Regions from separate parts of the Martelella sp. AMO21009 genome, predicted to be linked through region 3. Evidence: riboswitches for the same ligand, from Rfam matches in the RefSeq annotation. Region 3 holds a riboswitch; each other region holds the start of a gene.

Region 1 (5,211 bases), on a different contig from region 3:
ATATAGGGGTAGCGCGCGCCGTGGCGGCGGACGAAATCGCCGATATTGCCGGCTTTCTTGCCGCTATTGTCGGTGCGGCGGCGATAATATGCGTCGATCCCGCGCGGCATATCGGCATGGAGGGTGAGGAACCACGCCTCCTCCTGCGCGATCACATCGGGATCGCGGCTGTCGGAAAGAATGGCAATATCGAAAAGCCCGGCATAAGGCGTTTGCGCCAGCGAATGCGCCATGGCGGCGACCGACGAGAACGTCGCGCGGGGATCCTCGTTATAGACCGGGATCAGGATGGCTGTCTTTGCCGCCTGGCCGCTTTCGGCAAGCGAGGCGCGCGGCGGCGTCTTGAACCTGCGGCCGATCAGGCCGCCAATCCCGAGTGCGGCGCCCCAGGCGATCCACGCGGCGGTCGCGGCACATAGCGCGATCCGCACGAAGTCGACCCAGTCGGCGCCGTCGGCGAAGAAAACGTCCATCGCGATGCGCGACGCCGCAATCGCGATGATTGCGGCGAATACGATCGAAAAGGTCCGTCTGAAGGCCAGCATCGGTTATCCCTTTAGTCCTTGCGGGCCTCGCCGTTGAAAACGGGAGGCCACCCGGAAAAGTTACCTTCCGGTTTCTAGAGCCGCGCCGAGCGCGGGCGCTGCCACACGAGAACCGGCGACAGGATCGTGGCGATCACGCCGCGACGGCGCGGGCGCTCGAGAAGCTGCTCGGGCATGGGAAGCGGCGCGGCCGCCGGCAGAAACCGGCTGAATTCCATGTGCTGATCCGACCCGTCAATTTGGTTGGTCATCGCCTTTTCTCCACTGATATAACCAGATTTCACTCACGTCGCGGCTGCCGTCCGTCAGCGCCCCGACAATTTCCACCGGCGCATCGCCGGCGGGCTTGATATCGATTGCCAGACGCCAGACTCCCTGACCTCTGATCGCCGAGACCGTGGAATGTGCGACCTCGCCATTGGTAATGTGCAGGCGTTCCTGCAGTTCCGAGCCGGCCGCCATGTCATCCAGCGGGCCGCCGGCGAAATCGACCACGAGCTTGCGCACGTCGTCATTGTCATTGGCCACACCGGACACGCCGCCCTCGCCGCTGCGGATATCGATGACGCGGGCAAGCCGGGCCTGGTCTTCCTCGATCGCGCCCCAGGTCAGCCGGTAGCCAAACTCGGCCGATCCGCCTTTCTTGGCGGGCGCTTCCGGCTGCCAGAAGCAGACGATATTGTCGTTGACTTCCTTATCGGTCGGGATCTCGACCAGCGAAATCGTACCCTTGCCCCAGTTTCCGGCCGGCTCCACCAGAAGCGACGGCCGCCGCTCGTAATGGGCCTCGGCGTCCTGGTAATCCTCGAACGCGCGATGGCGCTGGTAGAGGCCGAACGCCCGCGGATTGGTTTCGCCGAAGAACGAATTGGCGAGCGTCTTGGCATTCTGCAGATTGCGCCAAAGCTCGGTGCCGTCGGCACGCACGATCTTGAGACCCTCGCTGTCGTGGACCCGCTCCCGATAATCATCAAAGGCATGATGGTTGGCGGGACCGAACAGGAACATGGAAGTCATAGGGGCAACGCCGAGACGCTCGATATCGTTCCGGAAAAAGAGTCGCGCGGTGACATCCATGCGCGTATTCTTGCCCGGCGTGATCACGAAACGGTAGGCGCCGGTCACGCTCGGACCATCAAGCGCCGCAAAAACGGTGATCTTGTCCTTCTCCGTGCCCGGCCGCATGATGTAGAAGGCGGAAAAGCGCGGAAACTCCTCGCCCTGGCTGGTCGCGGTGTTGATCGCAAGGCCGCGCGCCGAAAGGCCATAGAGATTGTTCTGGCCGAGCGCGCGGAAATAGGACGAACCCAGGAACGAGATCAGCTCGTCGGAGACCTCCGACCGGTTCAGCGGATAGTTGATCCGGAAGCCCGCGACCCCTGGCAGCTTGACGCCGTGGAACTGCTCGACGTCCAGCGGCGCGCGGTAGATGAAGTCATCGCCGGTGAATTCGAGCTTCTGCGCAACGCCGTCGGCGACCTCGTAGATATCAACCGGCGTCTTGAACAGCCAGCCGAGCGCGAAGGCCTGAAGCTGAAAATCGGACTGGTCGCGCCAGATCGCCTTGTTGGGATCGTAGCGGATCGCGCGGTAATCATCATATTGAAGGTCCCGGAACGGTTCGGGGACCTCCTGAGAGGGCTCCTCGTAAGCCTCCCCGGCCTTGGCCTTCATCTGTTCGGTAAGCGTGTCGAAATTGAACGCGTCAGGAGGCGGCGCTGACGCCTCGACCGTTGCGTTGGCTTCCGGCATCTTTCCCGGCTCGACCGCCTGCTGCGCGAAGGCCTTGCCGCCCACCCCCGAAAGAGCGAGCGCGCCGACCGCGGTCTGGGCCAGAAAGGTTCGTCTCTTCATGCGTAAATCCCGTTGGCTTTAAATGGATAGATAAAATGAAATGGTGCAGAGCAGCATACTCATTCCCTTCGCCCGCCGGAAGCGCGCAGGCGCGGTTGCGCGAATGCCCGGCGCCAGACGGGCGCGGACGAGTCACAAACGAGGCAGGCCCGTTTCGGTTCCATCGCTGAAGAAGAATATTTTCGATCGATAAAATAGACGTTCCGGGAATCCGGCATGAGGATGGCTCACCAAAAAGGGCTGACACACACTTTTGCGTACCAGCCCATTATTAGCAAAGCCATTCAGCCAAAGAATGGCAAAATCATGGCAATGTGCCACCTTCGCGCCGCAATATTTTCACATAGTCGGAAAACCCGTGCGGCAGGCCCTGATCAGGCGGCCTTCACGATCTCGACCAGTTCCACCGCAAAATTCAAATCCTGGCCCGCGAGCGGATGATTGGCGTCAACGGTGACTTCCTGTTCCTCGACCTTGGTCACGATCAGCGGCACGGTCTGGCCATCTGGCGTGCGCGCCTGAAGCTGCATGCCGGGGGCAACTTCCACTTCCTGCGGCATGGCGGAGCGCGGCACGACCTGCACCTTCTGCGGGTCATGGGGGCCATAGGCTTCGCTGGAATCGACCTTCACGTCGCGGCTGTCGCCAACATTCATGCCGGCGATCTCGCGGTCGAGGCCGGGAATGATCTGGCCGGCGCCGACGGTGAATTCCAGCGGCTCGCGGCCATCGGAACTGTCGAAGGTCGAACCGTCATTAAGGGTTCCGGTGTAGTGAATACGAACGGTATCGCCCGCTTTTGCTTCTGTCATCTCGTGTGCTCCTTCCTTGAAACACTGCACGCTGGCCGAGATCGGCCGCGCCGTTTTCGGTTTTCCAGAGTGCTTTCGCCCCTGAAGGATGAGCCGACACACTTTATTTCGCATGACGACCGACTTTTCGTCCGGCGCGCCGGACAAGCCCTTTACCTAATGCTTCCGGGCCGTTTTTTCAAATCGCGCGCCACTTGAAATGCCGGGACCGCCGCGATAGGTGTTTGGTCAGCTCTAACGGGGTGCGATTTTCGCTGAGAGGCTTTGAGCCAACCCGAAGAACCTGATCCGGCTAGCACCGGCGGAGGGATTAGACGCGCAGGACGCCGTTTTCCCCTCAGTTACCGAACACAAGGAGGCGTCATGACCTATCGCACGACCATCGCCATTCTCGCGCTTGCGGCCCTTCCGGCGCTGCCGGCGGGCGCTCAGGAGAACAAGGTCCTCACCGTCTATACCTATGAAAGTTTCGATGCCGAATGGGGCCCGGGGCCGGTGGTGAAGGACGCCTTCGAGAAGACCTGCGACTGCACGCTGAAATTCGTCAGCGTCGAGGACGGCGTTGCGCTCCTCAACCGGCTGAAGCTCGAAGGCCAGTCGAGCCCGGCCGATATCGTTCTCGGCCTCGACAACAACCTCATCCACGAGGCGAAGGAAACCAGCTTCTTCGCCAAATCCGGCGTCTCGACCGAGGCGGCCGATATTCCTGGCGGCTTTTCCGATGATATCTTCGTGCCCTTCGATTACGGCTGGTTCGACATCGTCTACGACACCGAAAGCATCGACAACCCGCCGACAACGCTCGACGAACTGGTGAACGGCCCCGCCGACCAGAAACTGGTGATCGAGGATCCGCGCACCTCCACGCCGGGCCTCGGCATGCTGCTGTGGATGAAATCGGTCTATGGCGATGACGCCGCCGCCCAATGGGAAAAACTCTCCGACCGTATCCTGACGGTCGCGCCGGGCTGGTCGGAGGCCTACGGGCTGTTCACCAGCGGCGAGGCGCCTATGGTGCTGTCCTACACCACATCGCCGGCCTATCACGAGATCGAGGAGGGGAGCGACCGCTACAGGGCGATCGATTTCAAGGACGGGCTTTACATCCAGATCGAGGTCGCCGGCATGACGACGATGGCCGATGATCCCGACCTTGCAAGGTCCTTCCTCGAATTCATCCTGACCCCCGGCTTCCAGGACGCGATCCCGACCCATAACTGGATGATGCCGGCGGCCGCGACCAGCGAGCCGCTGCCCGCCGCCTTCGAAAACGCCGTGAAGCCGCAAAAGACCCTGCAATTTGCCCCCGACGTCGTCGCTGAAAACCGCCAGAAATGGATCGACGAATGGCTGAACGCCATGAGCGCGCGGTGAGAGCGATAGGTCCGGCGGTGAGGCGAGGGCGCGAGGCTACCTCGCCTCTGGCGCAGTGCGGCGAACCGCGCCGCAGAGCCCCCCAATCTTCTCGCCCCGGAGGGGAGAGATGTCGCGACAGCGACAGTGAGGGGGCAGTCTATCACCGCGAACGCCCTCACGTTTTGAGATGCCGCGCCACCCTCACTGCCCCTTTCGGGGCATCTCTCCCGCCAGCGGGAGAGAGTATTGGGAGCAAGGTGCCGCGCCCCGAAGCAACAGACCCGCTCCTTTATAGGCGAGGTGGTGGGCTGGCTGAGCGGTGGGTGCGTGACATTGCCTCACCTCCAGCATACTGCGGCGAACCATGCCGCATAGCCCCCAAACCTTCTCGCCCCGGAGGGGAGAGATGTCGCGACAGCGACAGTGAGGGGGGAGCCTATCACCGCGACCGCTCTCACAATTTGAAATGCCCCGCCACCCTCACTGCCCCTTTCGGGGCATCTCTCCCGCCAGCGGGAGAGAATATTGGGAGCAAGACGCCGCACCTGCATGCAACAGACCCACTCCTTTATAGCCGAGGCCGTGGGCTGGCTCCACGGCGGCTCGCCGCTTTCCCATCCAGACGCCGCCGGGCCCACCCGCCC
Region 2 (5,211 bases), on a different contig from region 3:
CGGCCTTCGCCAATGCCGGATACACGCCGGGGGTCATTGAGCAGGACCGCAACCAGACGGAATTCAAGCGCACGCTGGAAGACTATCTGGCCATTGCCGGCTCCGATGAGCGGATCGCCAAGGGGCGCGCCAATTATGCCCGCTACCGCGATGTTCTGGAGCGGATCGAGGCGACCTATGGCGTCGACGCCAATGTGATTGTCGCCATCTGGGGCCTGGAAAGCATGTACGGCGAACGGCGCGGCAGCATTCCGGTTGTGTCGTCGCTTTCGACGCTGGCCGTCGAGGGGCGGCGCGGTGCTTTCTTCGAAAGCCAGTTGGTCGGGGCGATGCGGATCCTGCAGAACGGCGATATCACGCCCGAACGGATGACCGGAAGCTGGGCCGGCGCCATGGGGCACACCCAGTTCATCCCCACCTCCTATCTCGGCTATGCCGTCGATTTCAACGGTGACGGGCGGCGCGATATCTGGGAGGCCGACCCGACCGATGCGCTTGCCAGCACCGCGAACTATCTTGCCCGCTCGGGTTGGCGGAAAGGTCAGCCCTGGGGCGGCGAGGAGGGCTCGCTCGGCGCTGCCGTTGATGGCACCAGGATACAGCCGCAGGCGGGCGGTCCGGTCTTCGTCGTGGGGCACAATTTCAACGTCATCAAGCGCTACAACAATTCCACCAATTATGCGCTGGGCGTGGGATATCTCGCCGACCGGATCGCGGGCGCCGGCCCGCTCAGGGGCAGTTTTCCCGATGACAGTTACGGCTTCAGCGCCGACCAGCGCAAGGAGCTGCAGTCGCGGCTTTCGGCGGCGGGCTACGATGCCGGCACCATCGACGGCGTGTTCGGCGACCAGACCCGCGCCGCGATCACGGCCTATCAGCGGCAGAACGGGCTGAATGTCACGGGCGAACCGTCCATGGCTCTGCTGCAAAGGCTTCGGTAAAACCCGTTGGCAAGTTGTCTTGCGTTGCCGCCAGACGCCACGTTTCCGGCATGCCATTGACAGCGCCCTAAAAGCCGGACAAAACCTGACTATTCCGAGGGGTGCATCCTGCGATGCTGAGACGGCGGTGAGCCGGACCCTTGAACCTGATCCGGGTCATACCGGCGTAGGAACGGAAAATCTGGCCGCTCTGCCATAACCTTTCTCTTCTCCGCCGGTCTCCTTGATTGCAACATCCTGGGGATCGCATCATGAAGTCTTGCCGTCCAATGCCATGCGCGGGCCGCCGATGGTCCAGCCGTCCGAACGGCTGTTTTGAGACAGGCGTTGCCCGCGAACGGCATCGTCCATGCCCATGACGGCGGTCCGCAGCACCGCCGGACGGTTTGCGGAGGCACTGGAAGCCGCGCTCGGCCTGCTCGCCGCCGTCATCCTGATGGCGATGCTCGCTCTCGTCGTGGCGGGCGTCGTGTTGCGCTATGTCTTCCACACCGGCGTCGTCGGCATGGAGGATCTGGGCATCTGGCTGAATATCGCGCTGATCTCGGCCGGCCTGCCGCTTACCCTTTCGGGCCCGCTGTCGATGCGGCTCGATGGTCTTGCACGGCTGCTGCCCGATCGGGCATCTGGCCTGCTCGCTGTCGTTGCCGATGGCTTCAGCGTCGTCGCGGGGCTGATCCTGTGCCTCGGCGGCCGTGAGGCGATCGCCTTGCTTGGCGGAATGTCGCCAACGCTCGGGGTTCCGGAATGGGTGCGCCTCGCCTTTCCCGCAGCGGGCGGGCTGGGTCTGCTCGTGCTGCTCTGCCTGCGCCGCCTGGAGCGGTCGAACGGCGCACGGCTAATCTTCGGGTTCGCGCTCGGCGGGTTTCTTTACTGGGCTGTCGGCCGGTTCGCGATCGATATCACCCTGCCGGCCAGCCTGCCGCTCGCGCTGGCCGCCGCGCTCGGCCTCATTTCCGGCGCGCCGCTTGCCCATGTGTTTCTGGCGTCATCCTATGGCGCGATCGCCTTCGGGGCGTTGCAGACGGAGCAGGCGATCATCGCCAATACCGTTGCCGGCATGTCGAAATTCCTGCTGCTGGCGATCCCGTTCTTTCTGCTTGCCGGCGCGTTTCTGAAGCTCTCGGGAGCGGCCGGCAAACTCGTGGCGTTCGCGGCCTCGCTCGTCGGTCATTATCGTGGCGGCTTGGCGCAGACGACGCTGTTGACCGGGGTTCTCTTCTCAGGCGCGTCCGGTTCCTCGGTCGCCAATGCTGCCTTTGCCGCCTCGACCTTCCATCCAGAACTGGTGCGCCACGGCTATCCGCCCGCCCGCGCCGGCGCGCTTGTCGCGGCCTCCTCGGTTCTCGACAACGTCATCCCGCCCTCAATCGCCTTTCTCATTCTGGCGACGGCGACCAATCTTTCCGTCGGCGCGCTGCTTGTCGGCGGGCTGTTTGCCGGCCTTCTGATGGCGGCGTTTCTCGCCGTCGCCATAAGGCTCGCGATGGGGGCCGCGAGCGGCGCGCCGCCGGCTTCGGCCAAAATGCGCAGGCGGGCCGGGATCGCGGCCCTACCGGCCTTCGGCCTCGGTCTGATCGTGGTGTTCGGCATTCGCCTGGGCATTGTCACGACGACGGAGGCGGCGGGCCTTGCCGCCCTTTACACGCTGATCCTGGCGGCAACGTCCCGCCGCTCCGGTTCCAGCATTGTCGCCGCCTTCCGCCAGTCGGCGGCAGAGGCGGCGGCGATCGGTCTCCTGATCGGCGCGGCGGCCCCCGTCGCCTTCCTGCTCGCGATCGATGATATCGCCGGTCTGGTGCGCCACCTCGCCGGCCTGTTCGGGGGCAGCGCCGTTGCCGTTCTCCTGCTCGCCAATGGGATCCTGCTGATTGCGGGCCTGGTGATGGATATCGGGGCGGCGATCCTGCTGCTTGGCCCTGTGCTTCTGCCGGTTGCCGTTGCCGCCGGGATCGATTCGATCCGTTTCGGCGTCGTCCTCGTCGTCAATCTGATGATCGGCGGGCTCACGCCGCCGGTCGGCATGCTGGCCTTCGTGGTCGGCGGCGTCACCGGCCTTCCGCCGGAAAGCCTGTTCAGGGCGATGTGTCCTTTTCTTCTGGCGCTTCTCGCAGCCCTGTTCGTCCTCATCCTCTTTGCCGTTCCCGTATGAAAGGTTTGTCTGCCATGACTACGCTCAACCGTCGCCATCTCCTGAAAACAGGCGCCGCGGCCGCCGCAGTGCTTGCTGCGCCCGCCTATCTGCGAACCGCCAGCGCCGCCACGCGCGATGTCGTCATCGCCTCGCTCCTCGGCGAGGATAAGCCGGAAACCATGGTCTGGCGCTTCTTCGCCGATGCGGTCGAACAGCGGCTTCCGGGCCGGTTCCGCTTCCGGATCGTGACCAATGGCGCGCTCGGCGGCGAAAAGCAGGTGGCCGAGAATATTCGCCTCGGATCGGTGCAGGCGAGCCTCTCCACCATTTCGGCGCTTTCGGCCTGGACGCCGCAATTGCAGTTGCTCGACCTGCCTTTCCTGTTTCGCGATGCCGCGCATCTTCGCGACGTCGTCACCGGCCCGGTCGGCGACGACCTCTCGGCCCGGCTTGCGCAAGAGCAGTTCATCGTCGGCGGTTTTATTGATTACGGGGCCCGCAACCTGCTGGCCAAGGAGGCGATAACGCGGCCCGGAGAGATGGAAGGCAAGACCATCCGCGTCATCAACACCCCGCTCCACACGCGCCTTTGGAGCGCCTATGGCGCGACGCCGGTCGGCATCCCGATCACCGAAACCTATAACGCGCTCGCCACCGGGGTAGCGGATGCCATGGACCTGACGAAATCGGCCTATGCCGGGTTCAAGCTCTATGAGGTGGTGCCGTTCATGACCGAAACCCGCCATATCCGCGCCGCCGGGGTGCTCTATTTTTCCGCCGGCTTCTGGAACAGTCTCGATCCCGAAACACAGGCCGTGCTCGGCGCGATCTCGGCCGAGGCCGCGCTCTATTTCAACCGGCTGATCGTTGAGGACGAGGCGCAGTCCGTGGCGCTTGCCAAGGCCAATGGCGCCACTTTCCTTCAGCCGGAGGACATGGAGGCCTGGCGCGCCGGGGCGCGGGGCGTGTGGAGCGATTTCGCACCCGTCGTCGGAGGAATGGACACAATCGAGGCGGTGGCGCAGGGCTGAGCTGCGCCCGAAACCGGCCGTTCAGCCGGTGACCTTCACCTGATTGCGACCCTCCACCTTGGCGGCATAAAGCGCGCGGTCGGCGAGCTCGATGATATTGGGCGGCGAAACCCGCGGGCTGAACACGGATATGCCGATGCTGACCGTCAGCGTCTGCTTCTGTCCGTCGGGGAGGATGAACGTCTGCCCGGCGATGGTGTTGCACAGGCGCTCCGCGATCGCTGTCGCCTCATAGGTTCGCAGTCCCGGCAGGATCATCGCGAATTCCTCGCCGCCATAACGGTAGGCCCGGTCATTCTCGCGCGCCGTCAGTTCAATTGTATCCGCAACCTGCCGGAGCGCGTCATCCCCCGCCAGGTGTCCATAGGTGTCGTTGAACTGCTTGAAATGGTCGACATCGATCATCAGCAGGGAGAACGGCTCGCCGCTCTCTTTCGATACGGCGATGGCCTCGTCGATCGCGCGGTCGAACTCGCGTCGGTTGTAAAGGCCGGTCAGGCCATCGGCGCGCGCGGCCGCAGCCAGGGCATCTTCCTGCCGGTTGATCTGCTTGAGCATGGTGTTGAAGGCCTGCGCCACGGAGGCAAGCTCCGGCGGGACCTGCACCTCGATTTCGCGGTTGCGCGTGCCGCCCGCGACCAGCATCGCGCCTTCCACCAGTTTGTCGGTGCTGCGGATCAGCGCCTGGTCGATGATGAATATGCCGATCCCGGAAAACACCAGCGCCAGAACGCCTGCAATCGCGGCAAAGCGGTCGAGCCGCTCCATTGTTTCGAGTGCTTGTCGGTGGCTCTCCTCGTTCAGCAGGCGCATGCTCTCGGCAATGCTTTCCACGCGCTTGCCGGTTTCGCCGACGACGCTTTCAAAGCGCATCAGGGGCTGGTCGGCGCCGCCGGGCAAAGGGGCAACGTCCGACGCGGCCTGCAGCAACAGTGCCCATTGCTGGCTCACGCCTTCAAGCACGGGATCAAAGGAAGGGTACGTCTCCGTTATCATTTCCAGATCGCGCAGATTGGCGGCGATATCGCGCTCGGCCGCCTCGAAACGATCGCGGTAGCTTTCGTCGCCGGTCTGCGCGAAATCATTGACATCGGTGGCGATGTCC
Region 3 (5,211 bases):
ATAACGGCCGCACTGCCGCCGCGCTCGATTTCCTGTCGGAGGCGATCGCGCTGAGGCCGGACGAGGCAGCCCCCTACCGCAAGCGCGCCGTGCTCCATTACACCCATGGCGATCTCGAACGCGCCATGGACGATATCCGCACATCGCTGTCCTTGGAGCCGCGCGACTTCGGCGCGCTCGGCCTGATGGCGACCATCCTCGACAGGACCGGGCGGCAGGAGGCCGCGGTTGCGGTCTGGCGGCGCTATCTCGAATTCTATCCCGCCGACCGCGATGTCGCCGCTTTTGTTGAAACCACGCTCAATGAGCGGGCGGGCAAGCGGATTTAGCCGATTTCAAAAATGCATGACGTGGCGCAGCACCCGGTAGAGCAGGTGGAGCGCGAGCAGCGCGGCGCCGGCGGCCAGGACGAGGTGGGAGAGCGGGGTCAGGAGACTGCCCTCGATGGTGCCCGCGACGTCGGGATATTGATAGAGCAAGATGCGGATGGTGAGGCCCGCAAGCCCGACCACCACCAGCACAAGGCCGGCAAGTTTCATGATCCGATCTCCTGTCGTGAAGGGATAGAGATCGGTCTTTGGATGGCGGTATCGCCGCAATTGTCGTCACAAAAGACCGAAACAGCGAGGCGGCATGCGCGCCGCCTCTTTCAATTCTTTATAATGTGCTTTTGTGGCGATTTAAGGCCGGTCTGTTATTCCTGCGACAGTGAGACCGAGATTGTATCGACCGGCGGCGCTTCGGAGATCAGCCCGTTTTCCGCCATGAATGCGCCGAAACGCTCGTAGCGTGCGGCATCGGAGGCGCCGGGGCGCTTGGCGAAGCGGACGACGGATTCGGCGAAGGCCTGACGGTTCAGTTCGTCGTCGAGATCGGGATAGGCCTTGGCAAAGCTCACCCATGCTTCCTCCGGATGGTTGACGATGAAGACCGTCGCCTTTTCCACAGCTTCGAGGAAGCGCGGCAAGCGATCATCGTCAAGCATGTCGCTGCGGGTCACGTAAATCAGCTCATCATAGACCGGCACGCCATGCTCTTCCGGGAAGAAGGCCTTGCCCTCGTGGCCGGCGATGCGCATCTGCGGCAGTTCGATGTTGCGGAACGAGCCGATGGTCGCGTCAACCTGGCCTGACAGCAGCGACTGGGTGAGCGCGAAGTTGACATTGATGAGCGTGATGTCGTCCCTGGAGAGGCCCGCGTTCTCCAGCATCGTGGCCACCACCGCATCCTCGATGCCTGCCACCGAAAAGCCGATCTTCTTGCCCTTCAGGTCGGCGACGGATTTGATCGGTCCGTCTTTCAGTACCGTCAGCGTGTTGAGGGGCGTCGAGACCAGCGTGCCGAAGCGGACGATATCGATGCCGGCCTCGTGGTCGAGATAAAGATTGGGCTGGTAGTGGATGCCGATATCGACCTTGCCGGTCGCCACCATGCGCGGCACCATGGACGGGTCTGATGGCGGCAGCAGTTCCACATCGAGGCCTTCGTCGGCGAAATAGCCGTTCTCCTGGGCTACCACCAGCGGCCCGTGGTCGGGGTTCACATACCATTCGAGGATCACGTCGAGTTTGTCGGCGGCGCTCGCCAGCCCGGGAGCCAGGGCAAGAGCGGCGACGAATGCGAGTTTCTTCAGCATGTCATTCTCCTGTTTATCTGAGCCGGCCGCTCAATCCTCATGCGACCAGCGGGTGAAGAAGGGAGCGGCGAGATCCACCGCCTTTCGAAACAGCACGGCCTCGAGCGCAAGGATCAGCATGGCGGCGAACACGGTGTCGCTCTGCATGCGGGCGTTGGCCTGGACCATGAGAAAGCCGAGCCCGCCGGCAGACCCAACCCATTCGCCGACCACCGCGCCGAGCGGGGCGAGGGGGGCGGCAATGCGGAGGCCGGAGAACAGATGCGGCATCGCCAGCGGCAGACGGATATCGCGTAGCATCTCGAAATGGTCCGCGCCATCGAGCAGGGCCGCAGCCACGATTTCCGGATCGGTGCGCCTCAACCCGTCGGCGAAGCTGGAGGCGACGGGGAAGAAAACGATGATCGTCGTCATCACCACCTTGGAGGCGATGCCGAAGCCGAACCACAGAACCAGCATCGGCGCGATCACGAACACGGGAAAGGATTGCAGAACTACCAGAACAGGCCAGATGAACCGTCCGATGCGGGGAAAGGCGGCAATGAAAATCGCCGCCGACGCGCCGAAGATCGCGCCCATGGCAAAGCCCGCCAGGATTTCCCTGAGCGTCACCAGAGCTTCCCTGAGCAGCATCGCATGGGCGGTCTGGAATTTTGCCAGCACGGCAAGCGGCGGCGGCAGGATATAGCGCGGCAGCTCGCCGAAAACGATGATCGCCTGCCAGAGCACAAGAAGCCCGGACACGATTGCGAAAAAGGTGAGTGCCGCTGAGAGAGTACGCTTCAATCCCGCTCTCCCCGGCTAAACCGGGCAGCGGAGGCGTCAATAGAGGCTGATTTTCTGGGCGTGTCGCTCAAGACCAAACTCCGTTCCTACGCCGGCATAACCCGGATCAGGTTCAAGGGTTCGGCCATCGGCCATCTCAGTGTCACGGACACACCCCTCGGATGCGTCTTCTATGCCGCGCGCCGGCGCGCCGGTCAAGGGGCTCGGCGGCGAAGTCGGGAACGCCGCTAATATAAACGCTAAGGTCCAAAAGGATTTGACAACGGATGCCGTTTCGACTTTCAACTTTTGGTATAAGGCCGTTTGCGGTTTTCAGCGACGGTTCAAAAACGGGGTCACAAGAGGGGAAGGCGGCAGCCGCCGCCCAAGCGGAGGAAAACCCATGCTCATCGCCATCGTCATTGTGGCAGCGCTGTTCGGCATGCTCTTCGGTTTCGACCAGGGCGTGATTTCCGGCGCTCTGCCGTTCATCAAGCAGGATTTCACGGTTTCGCCCTTCATGGAGGGCGTCATCACCTCGGCCGTGCCGCTCGGCGCGGTGGCGGGCACCGTGCTGGCCATGGTCACCACCGATCGCTACGGGCGTAAGCCGATGCTGATCCTCGGCGCGCTGATCTTCCTGGTCGGTTCGCTGATTTCCGCGCTTGCCTTCAACCAGTATGTTCTGACACTTGCCCGCCTTCTGATCGGCGTCGGCATCGGCGCCTCGGCAATGACCGCGCCGATGTTTCTGGCGGAAGTCGCGCCGGCGCGCATTCGCGGCACCATCGTCTCCGCCTTCCAGTTGATGATCACCATCGGCATCATGGTGTCCTACATGTCGGATGCGGCCTTTGGCGGTTCGGGCGACTGGCGCTGGATGATCGGCGTCGGCGTGTTCCCGTCGATCGTGGCGCTGATCGGCATCCTGCTGTCGCCGGAAACACCGCGCTGGCTGACGCTGAATTCCAATGCCGACAAGGCGCGCGATATCATCGCGAAGCTGCAGCCGGAATCCTCGCCCGCCGAGGTCGACGAGATCATCGCCGAGATCAAGGAGAGTGCCAAGGACGAGGAGGCGACCCCGGCCTGGAGCACCTTCCTGAAGCGCGGCATCCTGCCGGTGACGAGCTTCGCGATGATCGTGTTCGTGCTGCAGCAGCTTTCCGGCATCAACGCGATCATCTACTACGCCCCGGAAATCTTCAAAAATGCCGGCTTTTCCGGCACCACGACCGATCTTCTGGCCACCGTCGGCATCGGCGTCGTCAATGTCGCGCTGACCGTCGTCGCGATGTATCTGGTGGAAAGCATGGGCCGGCGCAAGCTCTTGATCCTCGGCTTTATCGGCACCGCAGCGTCGATGGCGCTGGTAACCGGCGCGACGATGATGGATGTCGCGGCAACGCCCTATCTTGCCATGATCGGCATCTTCGCCTTCATCGCCTTCTTCGCCGTCAGTCTCGGCCCGTTGCCCTGGCTCTATATGGCGGAGCTGTTTCCGCTGCGGCTCAGGTCGCGCGGCATGGCGCTCGCCTCCGTCGCCAACTGGTTCTTCAACTTCCTGGTGGCGCTGGTGTTTCCGGATCTTTTGGCGGGCATCGGCATTGTCGGAACCTTCGCGATCTTCACCTTCTTCTGCGTGGTCGGCATCGTCTACGCGATCGCCGCGGCGCCAGAGACCAAGGGCATTACGCTGGAGGAAATCGAGGCGCGCACCGTCGGCGCGTGAGGGCGGCAGCGCCACCCCTCCAAACGAAGCGATCCTCGCCCTGGCCTTCGCTGAGGGCGAGGCGAAACGGAGATGACGCAGCCGGCAGGGCCAGACTGGCGCTCACCGCCAGTCGGAATAGGAATGTTTTCCGCCCCGGTAATCCGTGACGTCGTATTCGGCCTCTCCGGTTTGCTCCAGATAGGAAGGGCCGATTGGCGCCTTGCCGGCTCCGCCCGGAATATCGAGCACATAGGTCGGCAGGCAGAGCCCGGAGATCGCGCCCTGCAGCGCCCGCATCAGCGCCTGGCCGCGCGCGATCGGCACGGCGAAATGGGCGACGCCCTTGGCCTTGTCGAGATGGTGGAGGTAATACGGCTTGACCCTATTGGCGAGGAGCGTCCTGAACAGGGTCGCCAGCGTTTCGGCATCGTCGTTGATGCCCTTCAGCAGAACCGTCTGGGCAAACAGTGGAATGCCGCCATCGGCAAGGCGTGCGAGTCCGCCGCGCACCGCCTCGGTCAGCTCGCGCGGATGGTTGACGTGAGCGACGATATTGACCGTCTTGCCCGCTTGCTTCAGTGCATCGACAAGGCCGTCGCTGATGCGCTCCGGCGTGACCAGCGGCGCGCGGGTGTGGATGCGGATGACGGCGACATGGTCAATCTCGCCGAGCGCCTTCATCAACGCGGAAAGCCGGCGGTCGGACAGAACCAGCGGATCGCCGCCCGACAGGATCACCTCCCAGATGTCGTCATGCGCGCGGATATAGTCGAGCGCTGCGGCAAGCTCGTCCCGGTCAAGCGCCGCTTCCGGCTCGCCCACGGTTTCACGGCGGAAGCAGAAGCGGCAATAGACCTGGCAGGCGTGTGTCGGCTTCAGAAGTACCCGGTCGGGATAGCGGTGGGTAACGCCCTTTGCCCGCTCGAACGCGCCGTCGCCGATCGGGTCCTCCATCTCGCCGTCATAGGCTTCAAGCTCGCGGCGATCCGGCACGAACTGGCGCGCCAGCGGATCATCGGCGGCCACCGTGTCGATCGCCGACAGGATATGGGCCGGGATACGGATGCGGAAATCTTCGGCAACGCGCGCGATATCG
Region 4 (5,211 bases), on a different contig from region 3:
CCCTCCAGATGGCCGCCCTTCAGCAGCACCGCCTGCGCGCCGAGGCCTCTCAGCGCGGTCGCCTGCTCGATCATCTGATCGCGGGTGGTAGCCGTATCGGCATCGAGCAGGGCGGCGGCCTCGGGCAGGTTTGGCGTCAGCACGGCGGCAAGCGGTATAAGGTGCTCCTTCAGCGCCTCGATGGCATCTTCCGGCAGCAGCCGGTGGCCGCCCTTGGCGACCATGACCGGATCGAGCACGACCGGCACCTCCACATGGTGGCGCAGGCTGTCGGCGATGGTGACGGCGATATTGGCGTTGACGACCATGCCGATCTTGATCGCGTCGACCTTCACGTCATCGAAGATCGCGGCGATCTGTTCGGCGACGAAGGCCGAGGGAACCTCGTGCACGCCGGTGACGCCGCGCGTGTTCTGCGCCGTCAGCCCGGTGAGCGCGGCCATGCCGTATGTACCAAGCGCGGAAAAGGTCTTGAGGTCGGCCTGAATGCCGGCGCCGCCCGAGGGATCGGAACCGGCGATCGAGAGGATGTTTGCGATCATTGCTTCGCCTTCCGGATGGCTTCGGCAAGATCCGCCGTCGCCTGATATGGGTCGGGCTGGCCGCAAATGGCCGAAACGACGGCGATCCCGTCGGCCCCGCTTTTGAATGTGGACGCCACATGCTCCCCTTTCAACCCGCCGATGGCAACCGCGGGCAATCCGCAAAGGTCGATCATCGAGGAAAGGCCGGCAAAACCCACCGGCAGCGCATGGTCGGATTTCGTGCTGGTGGCGAACACCGGCCCGGCGCCGATATAGTCGATGCCGGTGGGATCGAAGGCGCGCGCGACGTCGAGGCCATTGACGGAAACGCCGAGAATCTTGTCGTCGCCGATCATTTCCCGCACCTCCCGCGGATGGGCATCCTCCTGGCCGACATGAACGCCGTCGGCATCGATCGCGATGGCGGCCTCGACGTCGTCATTGATGATCAGGCGGAACGGCGTTCCGGCCGTGACCTGTTTCAGCGCGAGGCCCATATCGATGCGCTCGCGGGTCGTGGCGTGCTTCATGCGGAGTTGCACCATGGTCGCCCCGCCGGCAATGGCATCCCTGGTGGTGGCGACCATGCCATAGTCGCCGCAAAGGTCCGGGTCGAGAACGAGATAGAGGGAAAGGTCGAATTTCATGGCCATTCAATCTCCGCTTCAAGGTCAAGCGCTTCGGGTGTCACGGCGGCAAGCGCATCGAGGAAATGGACCTGAAACGAGCCGGGGCCTTCCGCCTTTCGATGCGCGCGGCTGCCGGCCACCGCGTAATGGGCAAGCGCCGCGACCGTGGCCCCGAAGGCGTCGTCGCGCCATGCGCCGGCATAGCCGCCGACAAGCGCCGTCAGCGCGCAGCCGAGCGCCGTCACCCGCGGCATCAGCGCCGAGCCGCCGCCGATGCGGGCGACGCGGCTTCCATCGGTCACAAAATCGCGTTCGCCGGTGACGGCCACGACCATGTTGCGTTCGCGGGCGAGCGCCTTCGCCGTCTCTTCAGCGGCGGCGACGCTGTCGCCGGCATCGACGCCCTTGCCGGCGCTGGTGGCGCCGGAGAAGGCGAGGATTTCGGAAGCATTGCCGCGCAGGATCGTGGGGCTGAGGTCGAGAATTTCGCGTGCGGCCCTGGCTCTGAAGCCGGTGGCGAAATGGGCGACGGGATCAAATACCCAGGGCGTTTGCTTGCCATTCGCCGTCTCGATCGCCGCCTTCATGCCGGCAAGCCATTCGGGCGAAAGCGTGCCGATATTGATGGTGACGGCGGACGCGATGCCGGCGAATTCACCGGCTTCTTCCTTGGCGTGGACCATGGCCGGGGAAGCGCCGGCGGCAAGCAGCACATTGGCCGCGATGTTCATCGCCACATAATTGGTGATGCATTGGGTAAGCGGCGCGTCCGCGCGCATCTTTTGAAGAATGGGGGCGATATCCGCCATCAGCTTCCTCCTTGTTCGTCGCGGAGGAACTCGGGAGCCGAAGCGAAAACCCGAGTGACTCCCTCCGCCGGCATGATCCGGATCAGGTTCCAAGGGTACATCTCAGCCCGCTGTCACGGACGCCCCTGTCGCTCTAGTGGCGTTGTTATAACAGAAAAAGTCGCTTCGGAAAGAGGCGGCGTTACTCCGGTGCAGGATCGCGCCACGCGGTGTCGCCACAGGGCCCGGTGGTCGCCAGAACGGATGCAAGATCGCGATCTTTGACCGCCTGCTCGACGAAACGCTTCCGCTCGGGTGAAAGCTGGGCGGCGAGATTGTCCTGGTTCCAGGCGCGATGCCAGTAGATGAATTCTTCATCGAAGAGGCGCTGCTCGTCGGCCGTCTGCGTGCCCGTAAGGCTTGCACGGAGATAGTAGAGGACGTCCGGGTTCAAAGGAGTCAGGCCCTCGCCATCATCGGTGATGAGAAATGAGAGAAGGGCCGCCTCGCTGCCTCTTTTCGCCGCGTCTTGCAGGCGCTCCATCAGTCCAGCGAATTCGACTTCGCCCTCCGTCTCCGGGTTACGGGAAAAACGGCCGCAATAGATAAGGTCGCTGTCAATGCGTAGCTCGCCTGCCAGCTGGAACATAGCCATGACATATGGCAGGGTCATGCAGGTATTGAGGTCGTCGAAAGCACTGTCTGTCTGGATGTATTCGCGCCAGAGTTCATAGCGCGCCTCTTCTGTTCCCGCCTCTGCGAATGCCGGATAGCGTCTTTCATAGATTTCGTAGTGCCCGCGCAGATAATCACCGCAATCGGGAATGCGGGGATTGTAGTCGAGTTCGGTGGTCGCGAATTCCCATTCCTCGAACGTCATTTCCGGTCTTGTCGGCTGCGGATGCGTTTCGAACAACCATGCAGAGGCTTCACAGGCGAATACGCTGCACGCCGCGAAGGCCATCAACAATCGAATCATAATACCCACCGGTTCCTGCGGGACACCCGTAAAAGTAGTGACAGGTTAACACTGGTAACCAAATGTAGAAAGACGTGGAGCAACCGCAGAAACACGTGACCTCCGCGCACTCAGGACGCGGAGGTCACGTTTATATATTACTTCATCGTCGGCATCGAGAATTCGGCGCCGGCGCGGATGCCCTTGGGCCAGCGCTGGGTGATGGTCTTGAGGCGGGTGTAGAAGCGCACGCCTTCCGGGCCATGCATGTGGTGGTCGCCAAACAGCGAGGCCTTCCAGCCGCCGAAGGAGTGGAACGCCATCGGAACCGGGATCGGCACGTTGACGCCGACCATGCCGACTCTGATCTTGTGAGCGAATTCGCGGGCGGCGTCACCATCGCGGGTGAAGATCGCCGTGCCGTTGCCGAATTCGTGGTCGTTTATCCACTCTGCGGCCTCATCGTAGCTCTTCGCGCGGGCGACGGAGAGGACCGGGCCGAAAATCTCTTCCTTGTAGATCTTCATGTCGGTGGTGACCTTGTCGAACAGGGTCGCGCCGACGAAATAGCCGTTCTCGTAGCCCTGCAGCTTCAGATCGCGACCGTCGACCACCAGTTCGGCGCCTTCTTCCACGCCCGAGTTGATGTAGCCGGTCACGCGCTCGAGTGCGGCCGCCGTCACCAGCGGGCCCATATCGGCTTCCGGATCTGTGCCGGGGCCGACCTTCAGCGCTGCGATGCGGGGCTTCAGCTTGTCGATAAGCTTGTCCGCCGTCTCGTCGCCCACAGGTACGGCGACCGAAATCGCCATGCAGCGCTCGCCGGCGGAACCGAAGGCGGCGCCCATCAGGGCATCGGCGGCCTGGTCCATGTCGGCATCGGGCATGACGATCATGTGGTTCTTGGCGCCGCCCAGCGCCTGGCAGCGTTTGCCGTTGGCGGTTGCGGTGGTGTAGATGTAGCGCGCGATCGGGGTCGAGCCGACGAAGGAGACGGCCTCGATATCCGGGTCGTTCAGGAGCGCATCCACGGCTTCCTTGTCGCCCTGGACGACGTTGAAGACGCCATCGGGGAGGCCCGCTTCCTTCAGCCATGCGGCAATCAACAGAGAGGCGGAGGGGTCGCGCTCGGACGGCTTCAGCACGAAGCAGTTGCCGGCGGCAAGCGCGATCGGGAACATCCACATCGGCACCATGGCCGGGAAGTTGAACGGCGTGATGCCGGCGACGACGCCGAGCGGCTGGCGGATCGCATAGCTGTCGACGCCGGTGCCGACATTCTCGGTATATTCGCTCTTCAGAAGCTGCGGGGCGCCGGTCGCGAATTCGACCACTTCCATGCCGCGCTGGATTTCGCCAAGCGCATCGGAATGGACCTTGCCGTGCTCTGCGGTAATGACTTTCGCCATCTCGTCGATCCGGTCTTCCAGGATCGACAGGAACTTGTTCAGGATGCGGGCGCGGCGCAGCGGCGTGGTCGCCGCCCAGTCCGGGAACGCTGCCTTTGCGGCCTCGACGGCGGCGCGCACATCGGCGGTGCTGGCCAGCGACAGCTCGCCGCTCTGCTCGCCGGTGGCGGGGTTATAGGTCGGCACGGTGCGGGTGCTGGTTCCCGCAAACGGCTTGCCGCCGACAAAATGCTGAATGGATTTCATGGGTATTCCTCCGGTGTTGCTGCCAATGAGGCTCTTGGATTGTGAAGCCATCAATCTTCCCGCTTGAGGGCAAGGCTGTCGTCCATACCCCTTCCGCATAGCCCCCAATCTTCTCGCCCCGGAGGGGAGAGATGTCGCGAAAGCGACAGTGAGGGGGGAGTTTATCCCCGCGAACGCCCTCACGATTCGAAACGCTGCGCCACCCTCACTGCCCCTTTCGGGGCATCTCTTCCGCCAGCGGGAGAGAGTATTGGGAGCAAGCCGCACGGCCAAATGCAATTTCCCTGCCTTCAACGGGAAAGATCGATGCTGTGTGCCCACAATATCACCTATTCATTTCTGCAAAGAAACACGATAATTCTAAAATCCATTGTGCAAAATTTATAGGGCAGGCGAATGGATTGGGATCATCTGCGGGTCTTTCTGGCGGTGGCGCGGCGGGGGCAGATCCTTGCCGCGGCGCAGGCGCTCGGGCTCAACCATGCGACGGTTGCCCGGCGGCTGAACGCGCTGGAGGAAACGCTCGGCGAACCGTTGTTCGAGCGCCGCCCCTCGGGCTCGACGCTGACGGAGGCGGGCGAGCGGCTGTTGGCGGTGGCCGAGCGGGTGGAGACCGAAATTCTGGGCATTGCGGAGGATACCAGGGCGCGCGGCGCG

What was found. A riboswitch is a leader RNA that binds a small molecule or an ion and turns the genes downstream of it on or off. The one in region 3 is predicted to bind thiamine pyrophosphate.
Region 1: another riboswitch for thiamine pyrophosphate. It lies ahead of thiB (thiamine ABC transporter substrate binding subunit); the one in region 3 lies ahead of V6766_RS19400 (ABC transporter permease).
Region 2: another riboswitch for thiamine pyrophosphate. It lies ahead of V6766_RS22205 (TRAP transporter large permease); the one in region 3 lies ahead of V6766_RS19400 (ABC transporter permease).
Region 4: another riboswitch for thiamine pyrophosphate. It lies ahead of thiM (hydroxyethylthiazole kinase); the one in region 3 lies ahead of V6766_RS19400 (ABC transporter permease).

Annotation. Positions count from the first base shown of each region.
Region 1 covers NZ_JBAKFR010000002.1:108,697-113,907, forward strand. The annotation lists gene mdoH (glucans biosynthesis glucosyltransferase MdoH) at 1-545, opposite strand, end outside; gene V6766_RS02715 (hypothetical protein) at 620-796, opposite strand; gene V6766_RS02720 (glucan biosynthesis protein) at 780-2,399, opposite strand; gene V6766_RS02725 (FKBP-type peptidyl-prolyl cis-trans isomerase) at 2,774-3,211, opposite strand; TPP riboswitch at 3,440-3,538, shown strand; gene thiB (thiamine ABC transporter substrate binding subunit) at 3,575-4,585, shown strand.
Region 2 covers NZ_JBAKFR010000034.1:30,985-36,195, reverse strand. The annotation lists gene V6766_RS22210 (lytic murein transglycosylase) at 1-941, shown strand, start outside; TPP riboswitch at 1,029-1,131, shown strand; gene V6766_RS22205 (TRAP transporter large permease) at 1,297-3,093, shown strand; gene V6766_RS22200 (TRAP transporter substrate-binding protein) at 3,108-4,106, shown strand; gene V6766_RS22195 (diguanylate cyclase) at 4,128-5,211, opposite strand, start outside.
Region 3 covers NZ_JBAKFR010000023.1:5,349-10,559, forward strand. The annotation lists gene V6766_RS19385 (hypothetical protein) at 1-329, shown strand, start outside; gene V6766_RS19390 (hypothetical protein) at 336-539, opposite strand; gene V6766_RS19395 (ABC transporter substrate-binding protein) at 695-1,636, opposite strand; gene V6766_RS19400 (ABC transporter permease) at 1,667-2,422, opposite strand; TPP riboswitch at 2,489-2,590, opposite strand; gene V6766_RS19405 (sugar porter family MFS transporter) at 2,805-4,133, shown strand; gene V6766_RS19410 (lysine-2,3-aminomutase-like protein) at 4,236-5,211, opposite strand, start outside.
Region 4 covers NZ_JBAKFR010000003.1:69,216-74,426, reverse strand. The annotation lists gene thiD (bifunctional hydroxymethylpyrimidine kinase/phosphomethylpyrimidine kinase) at 1-542, opposite strand, end outside; gene thiE (thiamine phosphate synthase) at 539-1,177, opposite strand; gene thiM (hydroxyethylthiazole kinase) at 1,168-1,962, opposite strand; TPP riboswitch at 2,005-2,099, opposite strand; gene V6766_RS04630 (hypothetical protein) at 2,144-2,905, opposite strand; gene V6766_RS04625 (CoA-acylating methylmalonate-semialdehyde dehydrogenase) at 3,058-4,554, opposite strand; gene V6766_RS04620 (LysR family transcriptional regulator) at 4,951-5,211, shown strand, end outside.